Regions from separate parts of the Gordonia sp. SL306 genome, predicted to be linked through region 2. Evidence: predicted binding sites of a transcription regulator. Region 2 holds the regulator's gene; the other holds the start of a gene.
The links. Region 2 encodes HspR, which represses chaperone genes until heat shock. Its sites were predicted from a motif close to ANNTGAGTNNNNNNNACTCANNT; they were not measured.

Region 1: clpB (ATP-dependent chaperone ClpB) is a predicted target of HspR. The motif match lies at 11,227-11,249, and genes of this name have one in related genera.

What each region holds. Positions count from the first base shown of each region.
Region 1 is NZ_CP113063.1:1,569,212-1,584,293, forward strand. It holds gene OVA31_RS07095 (PPOX class F420-dependent oxidoreductase) at 262-663, opposite strand; gene OVA31_RS07100 (Asp/Glu/hydantoin racemase) at 669-1,424, opposite strand; gene sigK (ECF RNA polymerase sigma factor SigK) at 1,653-2,258, shown strand; gene OVA31_RS07110 (PPOX class F420-dependent oxidoreductase) at 2,263-2,640, opposite strand; gene OVA31_RS07115 (hypothetical protein) at 2,649-3,089, opposite strand; gene OVA31_RS07120 (DNA-3-methyladenine glycosylase I) at 3,138-3,752, opposite strand; gene OVA31_RS07125 (dihydroxyacetone kinase family protein) at 3,904-5,538, shown strand; gene OVA31_RS07130 (TetR/AcrR family transcriptional regulator) at 5,569-6,216, opposite strand; gene OVA31_RS07135 (MFS transporter) at 6,360-7,904, shown strand; gene OVA31_RS07140 (DinB family protein) at 8,011-8,523, shown strand; gene clpB (ATP-dependent chaperone ClpB) at 8,605-11,157, opposite strand; gene OVA31_RS07150 (alpha/beta hydrolase fold domain-containing protein) at 11,322-12,359, opposite strand; gene OVA31_RS07155 (flavin-containing monooxygenase) at 12,451-14,085, opposite strand; gene OVA31_RS07160 (NAD(P)H-dependent flavin oxidoreductase) at 14,096-15,061, opposite strand.
Region 2 is NZ_CP113063.1:1,767,042-1,782,123, reverse strand. It holds gene OVA31_RS08145 (MFS transporter) at 1-499, shown strand, start outside; gene OVA31_RS08140 (hypothetical protein) at 536-961, shown strand; gene OVA31_RS08135 (dihydrofolate reductase family protein) at 1,033-1,683, shown strand; gene OVA31_RS08130 (dihydrofolate reductase family protein) at 1,655-2,257, opposite strand; gene OVA31_RS08125 (cutinase family protein) at 2,351-2,998, opposite strand; gene OVA31_RS08120 (VOC family protein) at 3,187-3,516, opposite strand; gene OVA31_RS08115 (esterase/lipase family protein) at 3,692-4,585, shown strand; gene OVA31_RS08110 (hypothetical protein) at 4,985-5,689, shown strand; gene lon (endopeptidase La) at 5,804-8,131, shown strand; gene OVA31_RS08100 (TetR/AcrR family transcriptional regulator) at 8,252-8,821, opposite strand; gene dnaK (molecular chaperone DnaK) at 9,222-11,078, shown strand; gene grpE (nucleotide exchange factor GrpE) at 11,075-11,728, shown strand; gene dnaJ (molecular chaperone DnaJ) at 11,879-13,075, shown strand; gene OVA31_RS08080 (heat shock protein transcriptional repressor HspR) at 13,078-13,473, shown strand; gene OVA31_RS08075 (hypothetical protein) at 13,537-14,667, shown strand; gene OVA31_RS08070 (FAD-binding oxidoreductase) at 14,703-15,082, opposite strand, start outside.

The DNA.
Region 1 (15,082 bases), 200 kb from region 2:
TGCCGCGCAGCACTTTCTGCGCAGTCGCGCTTCACAGGATCACTCTCGATCGCAGCCGGCGACAGAACCCTTAACGGAATCCATACGCCCGGAACCCACTTATTGACGGCGCATAAGCGCACCCCCTTACGCACCCCCCAAACGCACCCCCTTACGCAGCCGCGACGGTTCCCGTCATCCGCGACGGCATTCAGGGGGCGCGGATGACGGGAACCGTCGCGGCTGCGTAGGGGGGGCGCGTGAGGGGGTGGGGGGTGCGGGTCAGGGGGCGGGAGTTATGGAGAGTCCGACCGTGCCGCTCTTGCCGCGGCGCAGGAGGCTCCCCTTGACCGTCAGCCACCCGAGAATCCCGTACTTGCCGATGATCAGGCCGCGGACCTTCTCGGTACCGGCGTCGTCGAGGATCTCGGCGGTGCCGTTCACCGCCACGCCGGTGGTCTTGCGACCCCGTGCATCGCAGGCCTGTACGACGACCCGCGGATCGCGGCGGATGCGTTTGACCTTCCACGAATCCGCGGCGGTCCACATCGTCAGTTGCCCGCCGTCGATCGCCGCCCACAGCGGCGTGGCCACCGGCGTGCCGTCCTTGCGGAAGGTGGTCAGCTGCACGTACTTGGCCTGCGCCGCCTCGCCGAACGGCGTCTGCGAACTCTGATCGGTCACATGGGTCAGGCTACCCGGGCGAACAACGATTGCCCGTCGTTGACCGACAGCGACTCCGCCGCGACACCCGCTTCGGACAATGTCGCCCACGCCGTGACCTGGTTCGCCGACAACACCGGCTTGCCCAGTTCGGCCTCCATCACTCCCAGGATGTCGTAGGTCCAGAGGTTGGTGCAGGACACGAACACCGCGTCGGCGTCGGGGTGGTCGGCGGCGCGGATCAGATCACAGGTCACCGCGTACGGAATGGTCCAGATCTCGTGATCGCGCCCGAGCCCCGATTGCGCGACGACGCTGCGCCCGGACTCGGACAGGAAGTCGCAGAGCAGTCCGGTGAGTGCCGAGGTGTAGGGCGTGGCCACCGCGATCCCGCCGATTCCCATCATGTCCAGAGCGCGGACCAGGGCCTCTGAGGTGGTCACCGCGGCAGGCGCACCGGCCGCCAGCATGCAGTGGGAGAGTTCCTGCGCACCGGCCATGCCATAGACAAAGCTCCCCGAGGCACATGCGTACCCGAACGCTCGCGGCTCCACCGCCAGCACGCTGCGTACCGCTGCGGCGATCTCGGAGTGATTGTTCAGGTCGCGGCAGAGGTCGACGTCGACAGGAGCGTCGAGAAAACCGGTCCTGGTGAAGTACAGCGACACCGAGTCGGGCATCCACCGCCACAGCTCGCGGTCGAGAGCCATGTCGAAGGGACACACCATCCCGATGCCCACCTGCTGTTGCGGTGGGTTACCTGGGAATTCGACCGGTTTCATGCTCGAATAATGACATATTGTCAGATTGTCAACAATCCAGTTTCGATGACATTTGTGTTACCGACATCGGTGCAGTTCATTCAGGGTTCGCAGAACTCGGACAGCGCCGAACCCGCCGTCGTTACTTCGCCGTTATCGACGTTGCGATCCGGTCGCGGATCCGGTCAGCGCCTCGGCGCCCCGCGCCTGCGCTTCCTACTGTCGGATGTGACCGAGGGAGGACTTTCGATGACCGTCCTCGACGAGTGGACCCCGGCGGAAGAAGCGGCCCCCGCCGACGATGACGTGCTCGACGAGCTGCCAGACCTGTTGTCCCGCATCGCGAATTCTGAACACGACGCTTTCGCCCGGTTCTACGACCTCACCACGGATCGGGTGTACGGCCTGGTGCTGCGCGTCCTGCGCGATCCGGGATACAGCGAGGAGACCACCCAGGAGGTCTTCCTCCATGTGTGGCGGCACGCAACGGATTTCGACGGTGCTCGTGGATCGGCGCTGTCATGGCTGCTCACACTGGCACACCGACGAGCGGTCGACCGCGTCCGGTCGGAAACCGCACTGGCGCGGCGCACCATGACGTACGGGGTCGCGGCCACGCCCATCCACTACGACGAGGTGAGCGCGGCCGCCGAACTCCGCGACACGCAGCGGCTGGTCACCCGGACACTCGGCGAGTTGTCACCGCTCCAACGGGAATCGCTGGTCCTCGCCTACTATCAGGGCTTGTCCTACCGCGAGGTCTCCGAGCGACTTTCGGTCGGATTGCCCACGGTGAAGGCGCGCATCCGGGACGGCATGGCCCGCCTGCGTGCGATGCTGCCGGACGTCGCCTGATCGTTCACGGCACCCCGAACGCGATGACGCGGACGGGATGTACCCGGATCAGCGCGTCATCCATCCCCGACCGGTTCCCCGTGCCGCCGATCACCTGCTCGCCGCGCCCCCGGATCTCCACCATGCGCACGCGCCACGGATCGAACGACGCGATGTCGTCGACGACGAAGGCCACCCGGTCGTTTCGGGCGAGGTTACGGAACTTCCGGCTCTGCCTCAGGTTCCAGCCACCGATGTCGATGGTGCCCAATTCGCGATTGATCCGGAAGCCGACCGGACTGTTCTGTGGCGCACCATCTTTGTCGACGGTGGCCAGCCGACCGAGCCGCTGCGACGCGAGATACTCGAGGATGTCGGGGTTCATCAACTCGGACTCGTTCATCGTCGGCCTCATCGCGTCGGCAGCGTATCCACGATCGGCGTGTTCTGGGCGCCGGCCACCCACCATCGCCCCGCTCGCTCGATCAGCACGTACATCGCCATCTCGGAGAAACCGCCGTCGATCGCGTGCCGTCCGACCTGTGCGACGACGACTCCCGGCGCCGGCGCGATCGCCTGTGCCACCTCGAACCTCGACTCGGGCGCCACCTTCGCGGGCATCATCTGCCGGTGGATGGCGTTCAGTGGGGCAAAGCCCTGGAGAACTCGGCCTTTCGGAGTTCCCCAGAGGATGTCGTCGGCGAACATGTCGTCGTAGGTGTCCGCGGACGCCCCGTCGAGACCACCGTGCAGATGGTCGAGCAGTTCGCCGACCACCGTCCCGACATCGACGGTCTCGTCATGGAGCCCGGGGCGACTCTCCCGCCCGGATTCGATCACTGAATTGGTCATGGTCGTGACGCTAGGACCTCAAGTTCAGTTGAAGTCAAGCAGTGCAAGTCAGGCGTTGCCCGTGCGCGCCGGGCGACGGACCGACGACCGGGCCTTCGCCACTCGGGGACGGATGACGCAATCCTGCGCGTGGTCGTTGACGATCCCACTCGCCTGCATCAGCGCGAACATGGTGGTCGGGCCGACGAACTTCCAGCCGCGCTTCTTGAGGTCCTTCGACAGCGCGACGGATTCTGCCGAGGTGGTCTGGGACTGCGGTTCGGGTTCGGCTTCCGGTTCGTATCGCCAGAAGAACGCCGACAACGACCCCTCGCTCTCGATGAGTTCCTCCGCACGTCGTGCGTTGTTGATGACCGCCTCGATCTTGCCGCGGTGACGGACGATCCCCGCATCGGTGAGCATCCGTTCGACGTCGGAGTCGGTGAACCTCGCGACCTTCTCGATGCCGAACCCGGCGAAGGCCGCACGGAAGTTCTCGCGCTTGGTCAGGATGGTGCGCCAGCTCAGGCCGGACTGGAAACCCTCGAGCGCCACCCGTTCGAAGAACGCGTCGTCGCCGTCGAGCGGAAATCCCCATTCGCCGTCGTGGTAGGTCGTCTCCGGTTCGACGCCTGCCCACCCGCACCGCGTCAGGCCGTCGTCGCCGGTGGTCACAAAGGCCATGGGCCCTCCTCGGTTCGATCGCCAATCGCACCCTACCGCCGGCCTCCGACAGTCGTGCCGACCGCGTATCCAGGCCAACGGAGCGCCCACCGCCGGCCGAGTAGCGGCGAACGGAGTGAGCCGCGTATCGAGGCCCACCTACCCTGGACACGTGACCCCGCATGAGTACGTCCTCAACAGCCCGGACACGTTCATCACCGACGCGTTACGCGGTTTCGTCGCCGCCCACCCGTCGATCGCGTGGCAGCCGGATCCCGGCTTCCTCCACCGCCGCGACGTGCCGGAGGAGCCCCACGTCGGGGTGATCTCCGGGGGCGGATCGGGTCACGAGCCGATGCACTCGGGGATGATCGGAGCGGGCATGATCGACGCGGCGTGCCCCGGCCTGGTGTTCACCTCACCCAATGCCCTGCAGATCGTCGGCGCAACCCGGTGGGCCGACCGTGGCAAGGGCGTTCTCCATGTGGTGAAGAACTACACCGGCGACGTGATGAACTTCCGGATCGCTCGGCACATGCTGCGCGACGAGGTCGAGACCGACCACGTGATCGTCGCCGACGACGTTGCCAGCGAATCAGAAACGGGTCCGGGCAGGCGCGGTACCGGCGCCACCATCATCGTCGAAAAGGTCTGTGGCGCAGCGGCTGCACGCGGAATCGACCTCGCGCACATCGCCGAACTGGGCAGGCGGACCGCCGACAACGCACGCAGCATCGCAGTCGCTTATCGCGCCTGCACGGTGCCCGGCGCGGACGCGCTCACCTTCGAACTCGAGCCCGGCGAGATGGAGTTCGGCGTCGGGATCCACGGTGAAGCCGGCGAGGCACGCACCACCCGGGTGGGCGCTCGCGAGTTGGTTTCCCGCATGCTGGAACGGATTTCGGAATCCTTGGGACTGCAGAAAGGTGAGCAGGTCATCTGCCTGGTCAACGGACTCGGCTCGGCCCATCCGCTGGAACTGTCGCTGGTGTTCGGGGAGGTCGCTGCCGAGCTGGATGCCCGCGGGATCGCCGTCGAGCGATCGATGGTCGGAACGTATGTCACCGCCCTGGACATGACCGGCTTCTCTATCACGCTGGTCCGGCCCGACGACGAGGTCATGTCGCTCTTCGACGACGAGACCGACGCTCCTGCATGGCCATCGACCATTGCGCATGGTCGTCCCACGATCTCCGACATCACGTTCGCCGAACCAGACGACTCCGCCGCCGACGGCGCGGAATCCGCGTGGCTCTCCGATTTCGTCGGGCAGGTGCTGGACTCGATCGACGATCTGACAATCCTCGATCAGCAGGCAGGTGACGGCGACTTCGGCACCAACATGAAGGCGGCGCTCGGCCACTTCGATCTGCCGTTACGGGGGACCGATGCCGAGATCCTCACCGCCATCAGCACGTCGTACCTCGTGCGCGCGGGCGGCACGTCCGGCGCCGTGTTCGGCGTGTTGTTCCGTGAACTGGCACAGGCTTTCGGAACAGCAGACGACACCGAGAGCGCCCTACGCGAGGGGACGGCAACGGCCCTCGCCGAGATCAAGGATCTCGGCGGCGCCGACGTCGGCGACAATACCGTGGTCGACGCTCTCAGCCCGGCCGCCCAGGCACTGTCGGACGGGGAGACGCTGCCCACCGTTGCCGACAAGGCCGAGGAGGGCGCCGAATCCACCAGGGACACCACCGCTTCCAAGGGGCGAGCGAGTTACGTCGGTGAGAACGCGCGTGGCGTGGTCGATCCCGGTGCGCTGGTGATCTCGTGGCTCTACCGAGCCGCGGCCGAATCGGCCTGACATCGCCCACTCTCGCAGGCGACCGCGCGCTCAGACGCTCTTGACGACTTCGCGGAATGTCTCGTAGGTCGCCGCCAGGGTCTCCGCAGCGACAGCCGAATCGGCGAGACCGCCCACCTGGTCACATCGCCAGGCATCCATCGACAGGTGCATCAGCGACATGTACACCGCGACGACCACCCGTACCCGGCTGTCATCGACGGGCAGTTCCATCCGCTCGGCAACCTTGTCGGTGATGTTCCGGAATTTCTTCTCGGCGAGTTCGGTGTTGCGCCCGCTCACCGACGGCGCGCTCTGGATGATCCGATTCATGGTCTCGAATCGGGTCAGATCGACAGAACCCGTCGGACACTCGCCGCAGAAGATCTGAACCTGCGCGTTGACCAGTGCCTCGAAGGGGTTTCCGGTCCGGGGCTGCGCGTCGAGGGATGCGGCCATCGCGGCGATCATGTCCTCGGCCGGCGCCAGGATGACGTCCTCTTTGGTGGCGAAGTATCGGTTGAACGTACGCGGCGAGATGTCGGCAGCATCCGAGATCTGCTCGACGGTGGTCGACTCGAAACCCTGCGTATCGCACAGATCCAGAGCCGCGGCTATCAGCCGGTCGCGCGTCTGCAGCTTCTTGCGTTCGCGAAGACCGGCCTTGAACTGGCCTGTTCGGGATTCAGCAAGGGTCACGACCAGATTGTAACTCTTCCGGACAGATATTTCTGCAGTGTGCGCCAATTGACTGATTAGGTATTTTGTCGCTTGACGACTTCTGTCTGACTCTGCCACTATTGCCGGGCACCGATATTTCACCCCTCCGGATCGAGGACCTCTTGACCACATCGGACACTGCACTCTCACCGCACATCCCTGACTCCGAACTCGCATCCCCACCGCCCGCGAACTCGCGCCGCTGGTGGGCGCTGGGCGTCATTGCCCTGGCCCAGTTGATGGTGGTGCTCGACGCCAGCATCATCACGATCGCCCTCCCCTTCGCCCAGTCCGACCTGGACATCTCCGATGCCAACCGCCAGTGGGCGCTCACCGCGTACACGCTGATGTTCGGTGGACTCCTGCTCCTGGGCGGCCGAATGGCCGACTACCTGGGTCGTCGGCGGATGTTCCTGATCGGCCTCGCCGGTTTCGCCGCGTCGTCGGCGATGGCGGGATTCGCCTGGGACGGCATGTCATTCTTCGCCGGACGCGCCCTGCAGGGGGTGTTCGCGGCAATGCTCGCGCCCGCGGCGCTGTCCCTGATCACCGTCACGTTCACCGAACACCGCGAGCGGGCCCGCGCCTTTGCGGTCTACGGTGCCGTGTCCGGTGGCGGCGCCGCGATCGGCCTGATCGCCGGTGGTGCACTCACCGAGTTCTTCTCCTGGCGTTGGACCTTGCTGATCAACACCCCGATCGCGATCGTCGCCGCGATCGGCGGACTGATCCTGGTGATCCGGGACGTGCCATCCCCGCGAACCGGCCACTACGACCTCCCGGGTGCGGTGACCGTCACCCTGGGGCTCGTCAGCCTCGTCTACGGCTTCACCAGAGCAGCTGAATCCGGCTGGGGCGCACCATCGACCATCCTGCTGTTCGCGGCCGCCGCAGCGCTGTTGGTCGCATTCGTGATGATCGAGCTGAGAAGCGCCAGTCCTCTGCTGCCGCTGCGCATCCCGGGTGACCTGAACCGCGGCGGGGCTTATCTGGTGGCGTTCATCGTCCCGACCGCCATGTTCGCGATGTTCCTGTTCTTGAGCTACTACTTCCAGAACACCCTGGGCCACACCCCGTTGCAGGCCGGCGTCCTGTTCCTGCCGTTCCCGGCGGGGATCATCGTCGCGGCCGCTGCGGCCAGCTCGCTGCTTCCCCGGTTCGGGCCGCGGCCACTGATGATGGCCGGCACCCTGTCCGGCACCCTCGGCTACCTCTACCTGGCACAACTGGATTCGGACTCGACGTGGGTTGCACACATCCTGCCCAGCGAGCTCCTGATCGCGGTCGGTATGGGCCTGGTGTTCGTCGCGATGCAGTCGGTGGCGTTGCACCGTATCGACGAGAAGGACGCCGGTGTGGCCAGCGCGCTGGTCAACACATCGCAGCAGGTCGGCGGCTCGGTCGGCGTGGCACTCCTGAGCACGATTGTGGCACAGGTGTTGTCCAACGACGGCCGAAGTGCCATGACACTCGATCCGGCCACCGGACAGCCTGTTCCGGTGAACCCGCAGGGCTTCATGTCGGCGAGTATCCACAGCTACGACGTGGCCTTCTATTGCGGAGCCGGGTTCATGTTCCTCGCGTTCCTGGTCATCACCGGCATGATCCGGATGGGACGACACGAGTTGGGCGACGAAACGCAGAATGCGGCGGCCGTCGCGGCCTGATCGCGGACACACGCCACTGCCGGCCGAGAACCCCTGCACCATTTCGGTGCAGGGGTTCTTCGCCCGGCTCGCTCGATGTCATGGCGAGATGCCACCATCGGTGACCATGACGACCCCCAACCGCCCGGCACCGCCGATGAGCGCCGACGAACGGTCCACTATGGAAGGCTGGCTGGATTTCTATCGGGCCACCCTCGCCCAGAAATGCAACGGCCTCGACGACCGGCAGCTGCGCTCCGCGACGGTGGCGCCGTCACCGTTGACACTGCTGGGTCTGACCCAGCACGTGGCGGAGGTGGAACGAAACTGGTTCCGCCGTGTACTGCTCGGGGAGCAGGTCGGCCCGATCTACGACAACGGTCCTCGATCCGTCGGTCATGATGGAGGATTCGTGGTCACCGAGGAGTCGTCGTACCATCGCGCCGAAGAGATCAGGCAAGCTGAGATCGTCCGGGCGCGGGCGAATTGCGCAACCCGAGAGTTGTCCGACACCAGCAGTTTCCGCGGTGGCGAGGTGAGTCTGCGATGGATCTATGCCCACATGATCGCCGAGTACGCACGACATTGCGGTCACGCCGACCTGATCCGCGAACGTATCGACGGCGCGACGGGGGTCTGACGACAGCAATCATCCCCGAGGGGTGGCACCGAGGGGAATACCCCTAGGGCCGCCCTCTCGGGGACGATCTCGGTCACCAGATCAGCCGAGCACCAACGACTCTCCGTCGGCACCGACATCGACCGGCACCACGTCACCGTCGTGGATCTTGCCGGCCAGCAACGACTTCGCGAGCTGATCACCGATCGCCTGCTGCACCAGCCGGCGTAGCGGACGGGCACCGTACAAGGGATCGAAGCCACGCTCGGCCAGCCATTCCTTGGCCTTCGGCGTCACCTCGAGGTCCAGCCGACGCTGCGCGAGGCGCTTGCCGAGCTGTGCGAGCTGGATGTCGACGATGGACACGAGCTCCTCGGGGCTCAGCGCGTCGAAGATCACGACGTCGTCGAGCCGGTTGATGAACTCCGGCTTGAAGGCTGCGCGGACCGCCGCCATCACCTGGTCCTTGTCACCACCCGAGCCGAGGTTCGACGTGAGGATGAGGATGGTGTTGCGGAAGTCGACCGTGCGGCCCTGACCGTCGGTCAAGCGTCCTTCGTCGAGGACCTGCAGCAGCACGTCGAATACGTCCGGGTGCGCCTTCTCGACCTCGTCGAACAGCACCACCGCGTACGGACGTCGCCGCACCGCCTCGGTCAGCTGACCGCCGGACTCGTACCCGACGTAGCCGGGAGGCGCACCGACGAGCCTTGCGACGCTGTGCTTCTCGCCGTACTCACTCATGTCGATCCGCACCATCGCACGCTCGTCGTCGAACAGGAACTCCGCCAACGCCTTCGCAAGCTCGGTCTTGCCGACGCCGGTCGGTCCGAGGAACAGGAACGATCCCAGCGGACGGTTGGGGTCCGCGACACCGGCACGCGCTCGACGCACCGCGTCGGACACCGCCTGCACCGGCGCCTTCTGGCCGATGACCCGTTGTCCGAGTTCATCTTCCATCCGCAGCAGCTTGGCGGTCTCGCCTTCCAGCATGCGGCCGGCCGGGATACCCGTCCACGACGACACGACCTGCGCCACGTCGTCGGGACCGACCTCCTCCTGCAACATCACGTCCTGGCCAGGATCGGTGCCGGTCTTCTCCAGCGCGGCCGCCAGGTCCTTCTCCAGGCTCGGGATCTTGCCGTAGCGGAGTTCCGCCGCACGGCCCAGATCGCTGTCACGCTCGGCCCGATCCGCCTCTCCACGAAGCTGTTCCAGCTGCTCCTTGAGATCACGGACCGCATCGATGGCGGTCTTCTCCGACTGCCAGCGCGCGGAGAGCTCGTTGAGCTTCTCCTTCTGGTCGGCCAGTTCGCCGCGCAGCTTCTCCAGTCGCTCCTTCGATGCCGCGTCGGTCTCCTTTTCCAAGGCGACCTCCTCGACCTCGAGCCGCCGGACGATCCGTTCCACCTCGTCGATCTCGACGGGGCGCGAATCGATCTCCATGCGCAGCCGCGACGCGGCCTCGTCGACGAGGTCGATGGCCTTGTCGGGCAGGAAGCGCGCGGTGATGTATCGGTCCGAGAGTGTGGCCGCCGACACCAGCGCGGAGTCGGTGATGCGCACGCCGTGGTGGACCTCGTAGCGGTCCTTGAGCCCACGCAGGATGCCGATGGTGTCCTCCACCGTCGGCTCACCGACGTACACCTGCTGGAACCGGCGTTCGAGCGCGGCGTCCTTCTCGATGTACTGGCGGTACTCCTCCAGCGTGGTGGCGCCGACCAGCCGCAGCTCACCGCGGGCGAGCATCGGCTTGATCATGTTGCCGGCATCCATCGCGGAGTCGCCGGTCGCGCCTGCACCCACGATGGTGTGCAACTCGTCGATGAAGGTGATGACCTGTCCGGCCGACCCCTTGATCTCGTCGAGCACGGCCTTCAGCCGCTCCTCGAACTCGCCGCGATACTTGGCTCCGGCGACCATCGATCCCATGTCGAGGGAGATGACCGTCTTGTTCCGCAGCGATTCGGGGACGTCGCCCGCGATGATCCGCTGGGCCAGTCCTTCGACGATCGCCGTCTTGCCGACGCCGGGCTCACCGATGAGAACCGGGTTGTTCTTGGTGCGGCGCGAGAGCACCTGCACCACGCGGCGGATCTCGGTGTCACGACCGATGACCGGGTCGAGTTTGCCCTCTCGCGCCGCGGCGGTCAGGTCGGTGGAGTACTTCTCCAGCGCCTGATAGGTCTGTTCGGGGTCGGGCGTGGTCACGCGGGCATTACCGCGCACGGCGACGAACGCCTCCTGCAAGGCCTGCGGCGTCGCGCCCGCGTTGGCCAGCAATTTGGCGGTATCAGAGTCGCCGGTGGCCAGGCCGACGAGGATGTGCTCGGTGGAGACGTATTCGTCACTGAGCTCACCGGCCAGCTGCTGAGCTGCGGTGATCGCCGCGATCGACTCGCGGGAGAGTTGCGGCTGCGCGCTCGCGCTGGCCACCGTCGGCGCCCGGTCCACCAGCCCCTGGGCCTGCGCGCGAACGGTCGACGGATCCACGCCGACCGCTTTGAGCAGCGGTGCGGCAATGCCGTCGGACTGATCGAGCAGCGCCACCAGGATGTGTGCGGGACGTACGTCGGAATTGCCGGCAGCGGCCGCCGCCTGCACGGCAGTGCTCAGTGCTGCCTGTGTCTTGGTGGTCGGGTTGAAGCTGTCCACTCGCGTACCTTTCTCTCTTTAGTCCAACAGGCTCAAGTATGAGCCATACGGGAGAGGTAACGCCAGCAGAGTTGAGTGTATTCCGCTCAACTCTGCTGAGACACTCGACCTGCCCGTCGGTTCGTCCAATGACAATGCACTGGCCGACAGATGTGCCGAGAGCGTCAAAGACCGTCCGCGAACCGTTTGATGTCGGCAATGGTCGCTTCATGCGCCTCGCGGACCGACGTCGGGAAGATGGTCTCGGCAGCATGGGTGAGGCCCAGGTTCACACGCCCATGGGCGACGACGCCTGCCTGAACAAGCTTCCGGAAATAGGCTCTGCCCTCATCGCGGAGCGGGTCGAGTTCGTTCACGGAGATGACGTGAGGCGGCAGTCCGCGAAGGTCGTCGACACTGGCGAAGTACGGCCAGCACAGCGGATTGTCGGCATTTCCGAATTCCGGGTCGTAGGTGGCTGCGAGGACATCGAGTCTCGAGCACGAGGCGAAGTACCCGTCGTTCTCGATCATCGACGGCAACTCTCGCAGCTTTCGTTCATCGCTCCACGCATAACCACCGCTGATGAACGGCACCATGGCGTAGACACCGTCGACCATGCCGATGGTCCCGTCGCCGGCCGCTTTCAACGCAGTTGCCAGCGCGAGATTTCCACCACCCGACTCGCCCTGGAGAACGATCGTCGAGATGCCCAATCGCTCCCGCTCGGCGTGCACCCAGCCGAGTGCGCTGAGGCAGTCGTTCAGTCCGGCGGGGAACGGGTGAGGACCGCCGACACCACCGGCATTGCGGAAGTCCACGGCGACCACCACCAGCCCGGCACCGGCGAGTGCCATGCACCAGCCGTTGTGAACAGGGCCGTCGACAGCGAGCATCGTCATGCCGCCACCGTGCAGGTAGATCACCGCCGGCAGCGGCCCAGTGGTTCCGGCAGGGCGAAAGATGTTGAGGGCGATGTCGTTGCCGTCGACACCTCGAACCTTCTCGGTGGTCCGCTCGACGGCGGGACCGCCAGAAGGCGTCTCGTTCAATGCGGCGTAGAAGGTCTCGAAGCCCTGCTCAGTGGTGGCCACCACGGCCAGCCGGTCGGCATGCGAACTGGTGCGATCCACCGTCGACGGTCCACTGTTCGCGGCGAACCCGAAACGCTTCAGCGTTGCGAGCAGATCAGGGTTCATCCGACTGTCAGTGGAGAGATCCATCGCCGGATCGGACAGGCGCCCTTCCTGCTTCGCCGAAGGTCGAGCTACCGCTTCCGATGTCATCCTGCTGCCCTCATCATTTCCCCCTCGGTCATGACAGTACAAAACCCTGGTATCCGTTGGCCTCGATCTCACGCAAGCGCCTGCCGTACTCGACCACACCGGCCGGATAGATCCCGAAGGAGTGCCCGGTCGCGCCTTCGACCGCGTTCCAGAACCATCCCGACTTGGTCTCCGCGTAGAGCGTCATACTGACCACCTCCGCCACGTGCGCAGTCCATTCGTCGCACGCGGTCTGCGTCGGCTCGATTCGGCTGAGGCCATTGTCGCGCATATGTCGCATCAGCGAGTCGAGAAACAGTGCCTGATGTTCGATACAGCGGGGAATGTTGCCGCCCATGGCCTGTGGTCCTCCGAGCATCAAGAGATTGGGGAACCCGTGAGTCCCCAGACCGGCCACAGTATTCGGGCCCTGTCGCCACGCGTCGCCGAGTGATGCCCCGTCGCGACCCTGGATGTCGATCCTGTCGAAAGCGCCGGTCACCGAGTTGAACCCCGTTGCGTAGATGATGACGTCGAACTCGAATTCCCTTTCGGTGGTGCGAATCCCGTTCTCGGTGATTTCTACCAGTGGCGTCTCGGTGGTGTCCACGAGTTCGACATTCGGCTGGTTGTAGACCTCGTAGTAACCGGTCTCGTAGGGCGGTCTCCGCTGCCCGAAGCCGTGGTCGACGGGGATCAGCTTCTTCGCCACGTCAGGATCCTCGACACGCTCACGAATCTTCTCGGCGAGGAACTCCGAGAACTCCGCGTTCAGCTCCTTCGTCCGGATCACCTCGATGAAATTGGTGTACAGGCGGGCGAAACCTCTTCGACCATAAAGTGTTTCGTACCACTGTCGGCGCTCCTCCGGACTGAAGGAAAATGCCGAAGCGGCGATCGGACCGTGAATGAAGCCGCCGCGGGTGGTTCGCGTCTTGGTCCAGATCGCCTCATATTGCCCCTTGATCTCAGCCATCTCCAACGGGGTGATCGGCTCGTTGTTCAAGGGCGGACACCAGTTCGGGCTGCGCTGAAAGACCGTCAGGGAGCCGACGATCGGTCCGATGGCGGCGATGGTCTGCACCCCGCTCGACCCGGTTCCGATGACTGCCACCCGCTTGTCCTTGAGGTCGAGACCTCCTTTTGGCCACCGGGCGGTGTGCGCCACCGCACCCGAGAACCGTTCCCGACCCGGGATGTTGGGATACTTGGGGTCCGAGAGGATGCCGATACCCGTGATGAGGAATCGGGTGCGGTAACGGTCGCCGTCGGCGGTCGTGACCAGCCAGATACCGCCGTCGGGATCCCAATGTGCGGAGGTGACGGCAGTGCCGAGTTTCATGAACGGACGCAGGTCGAGCGCGTCGACGACATAGTTGAAGTAGCGCTCATTCTCGGGCTGGCTGCAGAAGTGCTCCGACCAGTCCCAACCGTTCCGGAGCTCCTCGGAGAAGAAGTATCCGTAGCTGTAGCTCTCGGAATCGAGCCGCGCGCCGGGATAGCGATTCCAGTGCCACGTACCACCTACACCGTCTGCGGCGTCGACCGCGATCGCGTCGAAACCCGCCGACCGGAGCCGGTGAAGCGCTTCGATGCCTGACACCCCGCAACCTACGATGAAAGCATCGAGCAGCACTTCGCCGCCGGCATTGGTCGCAGTGACCTGTGTATTCGCTTGTGTCATGGGCTTTCCTTCAGTCCTGGTCGATCTGCGGGCGGCGGCATGCATCGGCGTACTCGGACCGCAGTTGCTGGACGATCTCGCCGACCGTGGGGATCCCGTCGATGAACTCGATGCTCTGCCCGGCGCTCCATATGTCGCGCCACGGAGTGATGTCTGCCGGCAGGTGGTCACTGTTCAGCGTCCCCGACGGTTCGGGCAGACAATCGGGGTCCAGTCCGACGTCGGCGAGGGAAGTCGCCATCCAATTCGCGGGGACCCCCGAGATCCCGTTCGTGTATCGCAGGTCGGTAGCCGAATCAGACATCAGCAGCTCCTTGTACCGGTCGGTTGCGAGTGACTCCTGCGAGGCGATGAATCGGGTGCCGATGTAGGCCAGATCGGCACCCAGAACCTCGGCCGCGCGGATCGCCGCACCGTGGCCGACCGCCCCGGCCATCACGATGACACCGTCGAACATCTGTCGCAGCCGCGGCACGAGAACCAGATGGCTGACGGTACCCGAGTGGCCGCCGCCACCTGCACCGATCGCGACAAGACCGTCCACCCCGCCTTTGATCGCACGCTCGGCGTGGTAGAACGAGGTGACGTCGTGGTAAACGATGCCACCCCAATCATGCACGCGTTCAGCGATTCTCGCGGGATTACCGATCGCGCTCACGATGATCTCCACGCCATGACGCCGACAGACCTCGAGATTCTCCGCCAGCTCGGCGTCATCCATTCGCGCCGCGAGGTTGACCGCGATGGGGCCGATACGCGCGTCAGGATCCTCGGACAGCCGTTCGTCGATCCCCTCGCGAATGCTTCGCAACCAGGAATCGAACTCCTCGAGCGTACGTGCGTTCTGACGCGGCAGTCCGCCAACGATACCGCTGAGGCAAGCCTCCCTCACCAATTCCGGGCCGGTCACCAGGAACATGGGTGAACAGAACGCAGGCAACGTGAGCCGATCCCGCACGCGTGAGTCAAGAGCCATGTGAATCCTTTTCTGTCAACG
Region 2 (15,082 bases):
GTTGGGCACGGTTTCGGCGCGGATGACGGCGCGGTTCGGCACGTGGCCGACCTCCGCCATCGGAATCACGATGTCGGCCATCGGATTCGTCGTGATCGCCTCGACCACGGACTCGCTCGATCGTCCCGTCGTGACGGCGGGATTCGTGGTGTGGGGAATCGGTTTGGGGATACTGACGCCGGCAATCGTCACGGCCGCGATCGAGGCCACCCCGACAACTCCCGGAGCCGCCTCGGGAGCCTCCAACACGGCCCGGCAGATCGGGGCCGCGCTGGGGGTCGCGACCTTCGCCGTGGCGACGGGTTCTAGCGGGGCGCCCGGCTTCGTTCAACGCGTGTCCTGGGCACTCGTCACGGCTGCCGCGGCTTTTGCGATCGCCGCAGCTACCGTCACCGCCCGCCGTATCTGGTCGAACAGGGGCCGAGCCGGGGCTGCGCACCCGGCCATGACCCCGACGATGTTAAACGCCCTTGTCTATGATTTGCTGGCTTCACGCTGAAATTCGACGAGGGGAATTCTTCGATGGGGGTGGGCAGTGTCGGTGATCCCTGACCGCATCGAGGCGCTCTTCGAGTTCTGGCCGGACCTGACGGCTGCGGAAGTGGTGGGGCGCGCTCGCGAGCGGGGCCACCGCCTCGACGTCGGCACTCTGTCGGCCGTCCGGTCTGGTCATATCGTGCATCCATCGGTGGAGACCGTCATCGCCATCGCCGCCGGGTTCGGCGTCACTCCCGAGTATTTCGCAGAAGCCGGCGAGACACCGGCCTCCGGCGACGAGATCCGGACCGCGCGGCTCGACGTCGACCACGATCTGTGGATGATGGCGGTGGCGATCGCCCGCCTCCCGCCGGATCGACGCGACAGTGTTCTCGAGTTGCTCGATTTTCTCGAGACGACCGACCACCCCCTCGCGCGGCCTGCGTCGCCGGACCACGACGAGCGGCGGCGAGGGAACTCGTGACGGGCCGATGATTTCCCCGGACTCGGGCAGTCTGACCATCGTCAGCTACGTCGAGAGTGCAGGATTGTCGAATGGGTCAGCTACTGAAAGTCCAGAACTTCACGGTGTCGCGCGACGGCTTCGGGGCCGGTGACGGACAGAGCCTCGAACGGCCGTTCGGTCATGCCGATCCGGCGACGTTGATGTCGTGGGTGATCAAGACAGCGAGTTGGCCCAACCGCACCGACTCCGGCGGCACCCGCGGGCTCGACGACTACCTGACCCGCGACTTCTCCCACAACATCGGTGCCGAGATCATGGGCAGCAACAAGTTCAGCCCGTACCGCGGACCCTGGGAGGATCACAGCTGGCTCGGCTGGTGGGGCGACGAGCCGCCGTTCCACACGCCGGTGTTCGTCCTGACCCATCACCTGCGACCGTCGTTCACCTTGTCGGATACGACGTTCCACTTCATCGACGACGACCCGGCGACGGCCCTCGACAAAGCGAAGGCCGCCGCCGACGGCAAGGATGTGCGGCTCGGCGGCGGCGCGACCACTGTGCGGGAATTCCTCGACGCCGGCCTGGTCGACACCTTGCACGTGGCGGTGGCAAACGAGGTCGAGCTCGGGTCCGGCGTGCGACTCTGGGAGTCACCCGACGAGCTGCTCGATCGCTATCGCTGCGACGTCGTGCCGAGTCCGGGCGGTGCGGTCACGCATCATCTGTTCTGGCGGCGGTGACATAACGCAGGTGGGTGGCGCGGCGACCGGGGACGACCGTCGGGTCTGCGAGGAGCCGATGGCCGTTCGCCAGCGGGCCGAAGTAGCGGATCCCCTCGCCGAAGAGCACCGGTACGAGGCTGACGCAGATCTCGTCGACCAGATCGAGGTCGAGGGCCTCTTGGATGATCGTCGGGCTGGCGATGATCACATCGGCGGAACCTGCGATCTGCCGCGCCCGTGAGATGGCACCGGCCACGTCGTCGACGAAGGTGGTGTTCGGCCACCGGGTCGTGGCGTCCTCGGGCGGGTGATGGGTGACGACGACGACCGGGACGCCGACCGGGTGGTTGTCGCCCCAACCATCGGTGATGTCGAACAGGCGTCGTCCGGACACCAGTGCGCCTGCGTTGCCGGTCAACTCGCCGAGGACGTCCGCGTCGGCATCGTCGACGTGGAATCCGATGTCCTCGTTCGCGCTGGCCACCGCCGTCTCGCCGGCGTCGTACCAGGCGAACAGCTCGCCCGGATCGTCGTTCGGGTCGGCGATGAAGCCGTCGAGCGACATCGTCATGTGCGTGATGACTTTTCCCATGGTGGAGCCTCCTCGGTCGCGCCGGTCAACAGTTGTGACCAGGCGCGACCGAGGAACTCATCGGAGTGGGCGAGAAACGCCGACGGTCAGGCTCTACAGCCGTCCGACCACGTAGTGTGCGGCGTCCAGCGGCATGCCGTTGACGGTGTAGAGCACGTGCAGCGCGTTGGGCTGTCCCACCGGTGCGCCGTTGCAGATGGTGTCGCCGGGGATGCAGTACCGGACCGTCTTGGGCTCATAGGGGGCGCCGACGCGAATCCGCGGTGCACCGATGTCGCTGATGAACCGGTCCGAAGGCGGTGCGAAGAGAACCACCGCCGCGACATGGCTCGCCACCTTGGCGGGCAGCGGGGCGGGCACCTGCGACTCGTACTGGCGGTAGCGATCGGCGATCGTGATCTTCCCGCTCGTCGCATACCCGGCGACCACCGCTCCCTGCGAATATCCGCCGAGGACGATCCGGGTCCGCGGGCAGGTGGCGGCGATGGTCTTGACCTCGTTCTGGGCTTCCTTCACGCCGTCAGCCACGGTCTTGACGAACTTCGGGCGATTGTTGAAATCGCTGCTCGCGGGGTATTTCACACCCTGGGCGGCCACCGACTTGCCCGGCAGTTGCGAACGCAGCGCCGCGACGAACGACTGACCGGTCAATCCGATCGGAGGCGCCGGTTCGGCGGTGCCGCGCGCAAAGACGACCGCGACGTCGGAGCACGTGGCAGCCGACGCCTTCGGGGCGTTCATCACCACCCCGCCCGCGAGAGCCGCGAACAAACAGAGAAACGACACGGTCAATCGGGCGCCGACGCTGGACAGAGCACTGGTTGAACTGTGGGATTCAAGGTTCATGCACATGGTTCGGACGTGGACGGCGTTCGGATGGGTCGAATTTCCAGCTGATCTCCAGGCTGGTTGCACCTGTCGGCGATTGTTCACTTGCCACCCACACCGATCTCGTTGCCATCGGGATCGCGGAAGACGGCCTTGCGGACACCGTTGTCGTAGGTCTCCGTCGACTCGGGTTCGACGCCGCGCGCCGCGGCTGCGGCGAGGAACTCATCGAGACTGTCGACGAACAACGTCGCGCGCCCGTGCCCGGCGTCGTCGGGTGCGATGACAGCGTAGAGGTGGCCATGCGCGGTGAGTGTCCAGACCCGTTCCTGATCGTTCGGGTCGAATGACGTCACGTCACCCAGGAGTCGTTCATACCAACCGGCAGCGTTCGCCAGGTTGCTGACGGGGATACCCGCGAACAGATCCATAGTCGTGACCTTTCGGAACGGTTGTCTTCGATCATCTCACCTTCGCGCTGTGCGCCGGGCCGAATGGACGCCGCCCGGCCGATGGATGTGGGACCCAGCGCCGTATCGCCACTTGGTACCATCCCGGAGATTCGAGAAGCACAGCGTGCGAAAGACGGTGATGAGGGGAGAATCCATGGGTGCGAGGCGAATTCGGGCAGCGGTCACGCTGGTGGCCGCCGTCGTCTCGGGAGCGTTGACGGCAGCCACGGCGCCGACTGCGAGTTCCGCCCCAGCTGCGAACGGGGGAGATCCGGTCTACCTTGTCCACGGCTACAACGACTCCGGCAAGTCGGATTGTGCATCGTTGTGGGGCGATGCCATGGACTACTTCACGTCCAAGGGGATGACCAGATCGTCGCTGCACACCGTCGGGTACTACGCGGGTGACAGCAACTGCGATGTCGACCTCGGCAACGCCAGTACCGATACGCGGATCAAGACGGTGGCGGCGGCACTCGCCAACCACATCTACGACGCCGACACGCGTAAGGGCCAGTCGGTCGACATCGTCGCGCACTCCATGGGCGGACTCGTGACGCGCGTGGCATTGCTGGGCTCGGCGCAGCACTGGAAGGGCTTTCCGGCCGCGAAGCTCAAGGTCGGCGATGTCGTCACGCTGGCGACTCCGCACCAGGGCATCATCGATGAGTTCAAGTACCACAGTGTGCAATGGGACGAGATGGTGCCGGGCTCGAAATTCCTGGAGGTACTGCAGGCGCCCGAGAACCGGCTCGACCAGAAGTGGGCCGCGGGTGTCGACTGGAGTCTCGCCGGGTCCGATGAGGACCAGACCGTGTACGCCGGTTCCGGTTACGACAAGGATCGACCGGCAGAGCACAAATACCGCTACGCGTCAGATGCAGATCACGACATCTCGCACACCAACATGCGCATGCTCAAGCCAGGGGGCGGCAAGTACAACCTGCGCTACTGGCACGCATCCGAGGGCAAGCCGCACGACACCACAAACGGATGGGCTCCGCTGGAGACCGCGTTCAACGCGGTCGATCGCGGCGACGCCTGGTAGACCGCGCCGGCCTCAGACGCTCACCGCATCAGCCGATTTGCGTGCCGCGGCGTAGGTGCGAGCAGCCTCGGCCGGTGAATCGACCTGTGGTGGCGAACCGGTCAGTGGTTGCCGTGACGTGGGCGTGCGCCCACCGCATCGGTGAGGTCCTGCCGTCGACAACTCCGGATTCGGACATGACTCCACGGTTGGCAGTCGTCGTGGCGATCGGCGAATCATCAAGGCGCATTGGCGGTTTGGGAGATATGTCCAGAATGTTCGCTTCCGGCCCACTCGGCAGTGCTAGCTTTTGTATAAGTCGAGTCTGCAGAAAGGCGCATGAGCAGCCGCGCGCTCACTGTTCTGATCGATGGGCTGCTCATCGAGGATGGTGCACCACCCCACCGTAAGGTCTCTTGGATGCGACGCGTCATACGAGTCTTCTGGGGGCGACGACCGGAGCCCGTCGAATCGGTTGCTGCTCGATGGCGCCAGACGTTGGAGCAGGTCGCGCCCCTGCTCTCATCGGTACCGGCGGTGGCGGAGCTGCGGTGGCGTCAGGTCCGAGCGTCCGGCCCACCCACCCCCGTGTCGGTCGGCGAGTTGGTGTCGCTGCTGATCGACGCGCAGTCGGCGGAACCCTGGTCGGACCGGGTGGGTGTGGGACTGCGGGTCATCGCCGGCACCACTGCGGGCCTCGAGCTGGAGATCTCTGGAGTCGCGGGCGGCGAACCCGAATATCTCTTGCAGTCAACGGTTCTCGCCGTCGAATCGCCGGAGGGTGTCGTCATCGACGAGGTCGGTCTGCTCGCGATGCTGGCGACGATCTGGGAGCCGGACTTCGGGGACGTCACTGACGACGCGATCCTCGATGCGTTGGAGGACGACGCCGGGTACACCGTCGGAGAACCTGTCGTCGGGCGCGTCGGCTACCTCTCGCCCGGTCGAGCTCGGCTAGTGCCGCACGGCGAGGCCATGGCGCGGATCGACCTGCCGTCCGGCGGCGTGCTCCTGACGGTCGCCGACCCGGGCGACGTCGAGGCCGTGGTGGATGGGTACCGGCGACTTGATGCTGCCGGTGTCCTCCGGCCGCTCGCGACGCCGCTGGAGCGCGCGACTCTCTGAGCGGCGAACCGGTGAGCGGGAATGGCGATACCATTCCGCTCCTGGCGAAATATCCCCGGGAACAAACATCCCGCCACCAGGGTTGAGTCGGTCAGACTGAACTTTGGAGGATGAATGTCACAGACATATTCAGTGCCCGTTCTGTTCGTTCCGGACCTCGTCGTCCTGCCGGGCATGGTTGTCCCGATCCCGCTCGACGATGCCGCCCAGGCGACCGTTGACGCGGCCCGCGCGAGTGAATCCGGCAAGCTCCTGGTCGCGCCGCGACTGGACGACCGGTATCCCAGCTACGGCGTGATCGCGTCGATCGTGCAGGTCGGGCGCATGCCCGGCGGGCAGACCGCCGCGGTGGTGAAGGGTGAGACCCGGGCCCAGATCGGCACGGGTGCGCCCGGCCACGGCAACGCGCTGTGGGTCGAGGTCACCGAGATCGATGATCCCGAGATCACCGACGACGTGAAGGCGCTGGCTGCCGAGTACAAGAAGCTCGTGCTTGCCATGCTGCAGCGCCGGGAGGCGTGGCAGATCATCGACGGCGTCAACAAGATGTCGGATCCGTCTGCACTCGCGGACACCTCCGGCTACTCGTCATGGCTGACCGACATCCAGAAGCGTCAGCTGTTGGAGACGCCCGACATCGGCGAGCGGCTCACCCTGCTCATCGAGTGGACCAGCGAGCACATCGCCGAGACCGAGGTCAGCGACAAGATCGCCGACGACGTCCGCAACGGGATGGAGAAGCAGCAGAAGGAATTCCTGCTGCGCCAGCAACTCTCCGCCATCCGCAAGGAACTCGGTGAGGACGAGCCCGAAGGTGCCGACGACTATCGCGGTCGCGTCGAAGCCGCCGATCTTCCCGACAAGGTGCGTGAAGCCGCCTTGCGTGAGGTCGGCAAGCTCGAACGTGCCAGCGATCAGTCGCCGGAGACCGGCTGGATCCGGACCTGGCTCGACACCGTGCTCGACCTCCCGTGGAGCGAGCGGACCGAGGACTCTACCGACATCAAGGGTGCCCGCGAAATCCTCGACGCCGATCACCACGGTCTGGTCGACGTGAAGGATCGCATCGTCGAATACCTGGCCGTTCGGGCTCGGCGTGCCGAGCGTGGCCTGCAGGTCGTCGGCGGTCGCGGGTCGGGTGCTGTGATGGTGCTGGCCGGCCCTCCCGGCGTCGGCAAGACGTCGCTGGGTGAATCGGTCGCCCGTGCTCTCGGTCGCAAGTTCGTCCGCGTCGCCCTCGGCGGCGTGCGTGACGAGGCGGAGATCCGCGGTCACCGGCGCACCTACGTCGGTGCCCTACCTGGCCGCATCGTGCGGGCCATCGGCGAGGCCGGATCGATGAATCCGGTTGTGCTGCTGGACGAGATCGACAAGGTCGGCTCGGACTACCGCGGCGACCCCGCGGCGGCGCTGCTCGAGGTCCTCGACCCCGCGCAGAACCACACCTTCCGTGATCACTACCTCGATCTGGATCTCGACCTCTCGGACGTCCTGTTCCTGGCCACCGCCAACGTGGTCGAGAACATCCCGTCGGCGCTGCTGGACCGGATGGAGCTGGTGACCATCGACGGCTACACCGAGGACGACAAGGTCGCGATCGCCCGTGACTTCTTGCTGCCGAGGCAGGCCGAGCGCGCGGCCCTGACCGACGCCGAGGTGACCGTCGCCGACGAAGCACTGCGCGAGATCGCCGCGAACTACACCCGGGAACCCGGTGTGCGACAGTTCGAACGGCTGCTCGCCAAGTTGCTCCGCAAGGCTGCGACCAACCTCGAATCCGGCAAGGCGCGGGCGCCGATCGAGATCGGGGAGTCCGACCTCAAGGAGTACATCGGTCGCGCGCGCTTCACTCCCGAATCGGAGGAGCGTACGGCGGTGCCGGGCGTGGCCACCGGTCTGGCGGTCACCGGCATGGGTGGCGACGTCCTGTTCATCGAGGTCAACGGCACCGACGGCGAGGCGGGTCTCAAGCTGACCGGTCAACTGGGCGACGTGATGAAAGAGTCGGCGCAGATCGCACTTTCGTACGTGCGAGCGCACGCCGAGCAACTCGGTGTCGACCCGGTGGCGCTCGACAAGACCATCCACGTGCACGTGCCTGCGGGTGCCGTGCCCAAGGACGGTCCGAGCGCAGGCGTCACGATGGTGACGGCGCTGGTGTCGATGGCGACGGGCCGCAAGGTTCGTGCCGACGTGGGGATGACAGGTGAGGTCACGCTGAACGGGCGAGTGCTGCCGATCGGTGGAGTCAAGCAGAAACTGCTTGCCGCGCAACGTAATGGACTGCGGACCGTCTTCATCCCGCAGCGCAACGAGCCCGACCTCGACGACGTCCCCGCCGAGGTTCTCGAGGCGCTCGAGGTCAAACCGATGGTCGATGTCGCCGACATCATCGCGCAGGCGCTGGAGCCGGTCGAGGAACTGGCGGTGTCCGCTGCCTGACGGTTGCATGACCGGCGATCGATCGGAAATCTGAATACGACCGCGGCGTGGGCGCGCCGCGACGACAACTATTGTCGCCGCAATGCGCTCACGCCGCAGTCATATTCGTCGACGGAGGGCTCAACCCCCGGCGAACCCGAAGATCCGTGCGATCGCGGCGCGGACCATCGGGCGGTGGAAATTCGTTGTCGCAACGAGCGTCTGCTGTTGGATGAGGCCTTCGACCAGAGCGACGATGAGTTCGGCCGTTCGCGCCGGGCTGTCGGGCGCGTTCGACCGGACGAACGGTTCGGTGAACGCGACAAAGGCGTTGCGATTGGTCGTCACCTGTTTGCGCAGGCCGTCATCGAACTGTGACTCGACGAGCAGCGCATGGCGGGCCGCGACGAGTCCCGTCTCCGCCGACATGGCCGCCACGAAATCGGTGGTGCAGTCGAGGACGAGACCGGTGGAGGGCTCGTCGGTCTCCAGGATCGGCCCGAACGTGCGAATGGCGATCGCGTACATCTGCTCGTATGCCTCGGTCAGCGCGAGTGCCTCGAGCTTCGCCCGGGTCGGCGCGTAATAGTTCACCGAACCGGGAGGCAGGCCGGCCGCCTCGTCCACCGAACGATGGGTGAGTGCGCGGAGCCCTCCGGTCGAGATGACCGTCAGGGCGGCCTCGCCGAAACGTTTGCGCCGGTCAGCCATCAACGAGATCCATGGTCACGCCGCCTCCATCATTTCCCAGGTCACGCCCGCAATCGCCGGGGCGTGAGCCTGCGCCCGGCGGCATGAGTGTATTCGGCGGCGTACCGGACCATGAGGTATGGGGAGGGAGATTCTCCCCACATTGAGTCCACCGCACTCAACTTATTTCGTCGATCCGGGAACAATCCGCCAGGTGGGTCCGTTGAGGAAATCGAGAGACCTGAGTCATGTAGGCTCAACCCAGGTTGACTCCGGCTTGTTTGTTCAGTAGGACATGAGTCGGATGCACTGAAGTTCGGGTTCCGACGCGGGTCTCGACGAAACATCCGCGGTTCGTGCAGTAAACGGCTCGGGCCCGGCCACGTACTTGGGTGCAACCCATGAACCAGGAGGAGAACACATGTCTCGTGCAGTTGGAATCGACCTCGGCACCACCAACTCGGTGGTCTCCGTGCTCGAAGGCGGCGAAGCCGCTGTCATCGCCAACGCCGAAGGCTCCCGGACGACCCCGTCGGTGGTCGCATTCGCGCGCAACGGCGAGGTGTTGGTCGGGCAGCCGGCGAAGAATCAGGCGGTCACCAACGTCGATCGCACCATCCGTTCGGTCAAGCGCCACATGGGCGAGGGTGACTGGACCGTCGGTGTCGACGACAAGAAGTACACCCCCCAGGAGATCAGCGCGCGCACGCTGATGAAGCTGAAGCGCGATGCCGAGTCGTACCTCGGTGAGGACGTCACCGACGCGGTGATCACCGTCCCCGCCTACTTCAACGACTCGCAGCGTCAGGCCACCAAGGAAGCCGGCCAGATCGCCGGCCTCAACGTGTTGCGCATCGTCAACGAGCCGACTGCGGCCGCATTGGCCTATGGCCTCGACAAGGGCGAGAAGGAACAGACCATCCTGGTCTTCGACCTCGGTGGCGGTACGTTCGACGTCTCGCTGCTCGAGATCGGTGACGGTGTGGTGGAGGTCCGGGCGACCTCGGGCGACAACCACCTCGGTGGCGACGACTGGGATCAGCGCATCGTCGACTGGCTCGTCGACAAGTTCAAGAGCCAGAACGGCATCGACCTGACCAAGGACAAGATGGCCATGCAGCGGCTGCGTGAGGCCGCCGAGAAGGCCAAGATCGAACTGTCTGCTTCGCAGAGCACGTCGATCAACCTGCCGTACATCACCGTCGACGCAGAGAAGAACCCGCTGTTCCTCGACGAGCAGTTGAGCCGCAGCGAGTTCCAGAAGATCACCTCGGACCTGCTGGAGCGGACCCGTTCGCCTTTCCAGGCCGTCATCAAGGACGCCGGCATCGCCGTCGGCGACATCGATCACGTTGTCCTGGTGGGCGGCTCGACCCGTATGCCCGCCGTGACCGAGCTGGTCAAGGAGCTCACCGGTGGTCAGGAGCCCAACAAGGGCGTCAACCCCGATGAGGTCGTCGCGGTCGGTGCGGCCCTGCAGGCAGGCGTGCTGCGCGGCGAGGTCAAGGACGTGCTGCTGCTCGACGTCACCCCGCTGTCCCTCGGCATCGAGACCAAGGGCGGCGTGATGCACAAGCTGATCGAGCGCAACACCACCATCCCGACCAAGCGGTCGGAGACCTACACCACGGCGGAAGACAACCAGCCGTCCGTGCAGATCCAGGTCTATCAGGGTGAGCGCGAGATCGCCTCGCACAACAAGCTGCTCGGCTCGTTCGAGCTCGGCGGCATCGCCCCGGCGCCGCAGGGTGTCCCGCAGATCGAGGTGACCTTCGACATCGACGCCAACGGCATCGTGCACGTCACCGCGAAGGACAAGGGCACCGGCAAGGAGAACAGCATCCGCATCCAGGAGGGCTCGGGCCTGAGCAAGGACGAGATCGACCGGATGATCAAGGACGCCGAGGCACACGCCGACGAGGACCGGACGCGTCGCGAGGAGGCGGAAACCCGCAACCAGGCCGAGTCGCTGGTCAACCACACCGAGAAGTTCCTCAAGGACAACGAGGACAAGGTTCCCGGTGAGGTGAAGGACAAGGTCAACGCGGCGATCGCCGAGGCGAACGAGTCCCTCAAGGGCACCGATCTCGCGGCGATCAAGTCGGCCGTCGAGAAGCTCTCGGCCGAGTCCCAGGAGATGGGACAGGCGATCTATGCCGCCTCGGCTGCGGAGTCGCCCAACGGTGAGGCACCGGAAGGTGAGACCGCAGGCGGCGACAGCGACGTCGTGGACGCCGAGGTCGTCGACGAGCCGTCGAACACCGGGGACAACAAGTGACCGGTGGCGAGCCGGAAGGCACCTATCCCGACGAGCCGGTCACGGTGTCCGACCGTCGACGCATCGACCCCGAGACGGGCGAGGTGCGCGACGCGGCGGGCGCCGGACCGGGCCCGGCGGAAGCCGAGCCGGCAGCAGACGAGCAAGCCGACCAATCAGCGGACGCCGACGGCGCGGCCGATCAGGTCGATGCGCGTATTGCCGAGTTGACCACTGATCTGCAGCGTGAACGCGCGCAGTTCGCCAACTTCCGGCGGCGTGCCGCGGAGGAGAAGCAGGGATCGGTCGCCTACGGCAAGCAGGTGCTGATCGAGAAGCTGCTCCCGATCCTCGACGATCTCGACCGCGCCCGTGCGCACGGCGACCTCGAAGACGGGCCCATGCGGACCATGGCCGACAAGCTCAGCTCCGCTCTGGGTGCCGAAGGGCTGGTCAAGTTCGGTGAGTCCGGCGACGAGTTCGATCCGGAACTCCACGAGGCGGTTCAGCACGAGGGCGAGGGTGCCCATCCGGTCATCGGTTCGGTGTATCGCGGTGGGTACCGTCTCGGCGAGCGGGTGATCCGCACCGCGATGGTGACGGTCACCGATCCGGTCGAGGGCAGCACGGTCGGAGCCGTGCCGGAAAACGAAGAAACTGGTGCACAATAAGGCAACCGTTTCATCTGCCTGCCCGGTGGTGCGCAGCGGCGACGCGACGTCGCGCGCGGCGCATCACCGGGCAGCACGGTTCGACCCACAACTTCACGAGCGAAGACAACTACATCGAGACAACTGAGACAACGAAGGAGGTGACGTCTGGTGGCTCCACAACGTGAGTGGTTGGAACACGACTTCTACAAGGACCTGGGCGTTGCTTCTGACGCTTCGGCTGAAGAGATCAAGAAGGCCTACCGCAAGCTCGCACGCGAGCTGCACCCGGACGCGAACCCGGGCGACACGGCGGCCGAGGAGCGCTTCAAGCGGGTGTCCGAAGCCCACAGCGTGCTGTCCGATGCCGAGAAGCGCAAAGAGTACGACGAGACCCGCGCGATGTTCGCCGGTGGGCGATTCCGCGGCGGGGGCAACGGCTTTCCCGGAGGTTTCCCGGGCGGCGGCGGCACATATACGACGACGGGTGGCGCCGACTTCGATATCGGCGACCTGTTCGGCAACGGTGGCGGTACGACCAACTCGGCAGGCGGATTCGGCGACCTCTTCGAAGGATTGTTCAATCGCGGGCCGCGGACGTCCACGGCGACGCGTCCCAAGCGCGGCAACGACCTCGAGACCGAGACCACGCTGAGCTTCAAGGACGCCGCGCAGGGCACCACGGTCCCGCTCCGGGTGACGAGCCCGTCGCCGTGCACCACGTGTCACGGCAGCGGGGCAAAGCCCGGAACGAGCCCGCGAGTCTGCCCGAACTGCAACGGTTCCGGATTCGTCAGCCGCAATCAGGGAGCGTTCGGCTTCAGCGAACCGTGCCAGGATTGCCAGGGCACCGGATCGCGCATCGACGACCCCTGCACCGACTGCGACGGCTCCGGTGTGAAGGTTCGTGCCCGGACCATCAACGTCCGCATCCCTGCTGGCGTGGAAGACGGACAACGTATTCGGCTCGCAGGCCAAGGTGAGGCAGGACCTCGCGGCGCGCCGTCGGGAGACCTGTACGTCGTCGTCCACGTACGTTCGGACAAGGTCTTCACCCGAAGCGGAAACGACCTCAAAGTGCAACTGCCCGTGAGTATCTCGGAGCTGGTGCTGGGCGCCACGGTGTCGGTGCCGACACTCGACGGCACGGTCGGGGTGAAGATCCCGGCCAACACGACCGATGGCCGCACACTCCGCGTCCGTGGCCGAGGCGTGCCGAAGCGTTCCGGTGGGGCAGGCGATCTGCTGGTCACCGTCAAAGTCGCGGTACCGCCGAAGCTCGACGACGCGGCCGCCGAAGCCATGCGTCGATACGCGGAGGCCGAGAAGGCCGGCGGTTTCGATCCGCGTGCCGGGTGGGGGCGATGATGATGGCAGGCAAGTTCGAGAGTGAGGGCAGCGCGACCTTCATGATCTCGGTTGCCGCCGAACTCGCCGGTATGCACGCTCAGACGTTGCGTACCTACGACCGGCTCGGTCTGGTCACCCCACAGCGCACCAGCGGCGGCGGGCGACGGTACTCGGCGCGCGACGTCGAGCTGCTCCGCGAGATCCAGCGACTCTCCCAGGAGGAGGGCGTCAACCTCGCCGGGATCAAGCGGATCATCGATCTGAGCAATCAGGTCGACGCGCTACAACAGCGGGTCCGCGAACTCCAGACCGAGGTGGACAACGTTCCGCACCGCCGCAGCGGCGAACTCGTGCCGGTACCGCGCACCAGCGCGCTGGTGGTATGGCAACCGCGCCGCAAGCGCAAAGCCGACTGATCGCGGTCGGGAACCACCCGCTACCCTGACTCCCGACAACGTCGCCGGAGACAGGACAGGACCATGGCCGAGACGCAGAGCACCCGCACCCAGGGCAGCTCGAGCTCGGCCGGGTCGGTCCTCGGCATCTCCGTCATCGAAGACCAGATCGTCTCGGTCGTGCGCGGCGCCGACGGCGAGATCGTCGCGAGCAATCTGGTCGACCTGTCCGATCCGTCGGCGCAGAGCGCGGAGACCGCCATCCACGAGCTCGTCGACTCCGTGCCGTACGACATCGACCGGATCGGCATCGCGTGTGCGCGACCGGCCACCCAGAGCTACCTGCAGGCGAACCTCGCGCCCGGGACTTCGCGTCCGGGCTGGTACGAGAAGGTCGCGCTCACCGACATGCCCGCTGCACTCGCCGAGGTTGCGCGGGGCTCGGCCGGTGTCCGCGGCATCATGGCCGTCGTCGATCTGGATCGAACAGCCGTCCCGTCACCGGGCTCGTCGGTGGTCACGTTGGACTCGGCGACCGGCGAGGTGCTCGGCACCGCGGAGTTCGCCTACGGCTCGCCGGGACCCGTGACCGATCCGGCACACGCGACCGCAGTCGCCGAGGCGGTGATCTCGGCGCCTGGCGGATCGTCGGTGACGTCGGTGTTGTGCACCGGACCCGGCGCCGACGTGCCGGGCGCGGTATCTGCGTTGGGCTATGCATTGGCTCGCCCGGTGACCGCCGCCGACCAGCCCGCCCTGTCCTCCGCGGTGGGCGCTGCGATCCTCGCACTACGGCCCGGAGCGGTGTCGCGCGGTTCGTCGAATCGGCGTTGGTGGCTGATCGGCGCGGCGATGGCCGGTGCCCTGGTGCTCGGCGCGATCGCGGCGTCGGCGGTCTTCGCGGGTGTCGACGCAACCGAGGAGAAGGCGCCGACCACGACGACGGTGACCGCTGCGCCCTCGACCATCACCGTCACCTCGACGGCGCAGCCGCGGACCGAGACCCAGACCGCCGTCGAGACCTCGACGGTGACCCGGGATCGGCAGACGGTCACCAAGACGACCACCGAGACGGAATCGGCGGCGGACCCCGCCACGGTCACCGAGACGGAGACCACGACCGAGACCACGACCGAGACCAGGTTCGGCGGTGGCGGTGAGGCATCCGCGAACCGGTGGGCGCCCGAGGCTTCGCAGGACACGCCCAGCCGGTAGACGGACCGGGGTCGGCGGGCGCGGATGAACTGCGTTCAGGTCACCGGGTCGTGTTGAATCCGGCTCGCCGGGACACCCGCGATCAGCAACCGCCGCCGCGTCGCCTCGATCATCTGGGCCGAGCCCGCGATGAGAACCTGACGGTCATCCCACGGACCGGTCTGCGCCACCGCGTCGCCCAGCGTGCCGATGATGTGGTCGATGCCGAGGGCCTCGGGTGCCGTCGTCGAGGTGATCCACCACGGGTCGCTGGTCTCCTCCGACACGGCGGTGACGGTCAGCCACGGGTTGGTGCCCGCGATGCGGCGCAGCACCGCAAGGTCGTAGAGCTCACCGGGATGACGCATCCCGTAGAAGATGTGTGTCGGCGGCGAGTCGGCTCGCTTCGACATCTCGATGAGCAGCGCTCGCAGTG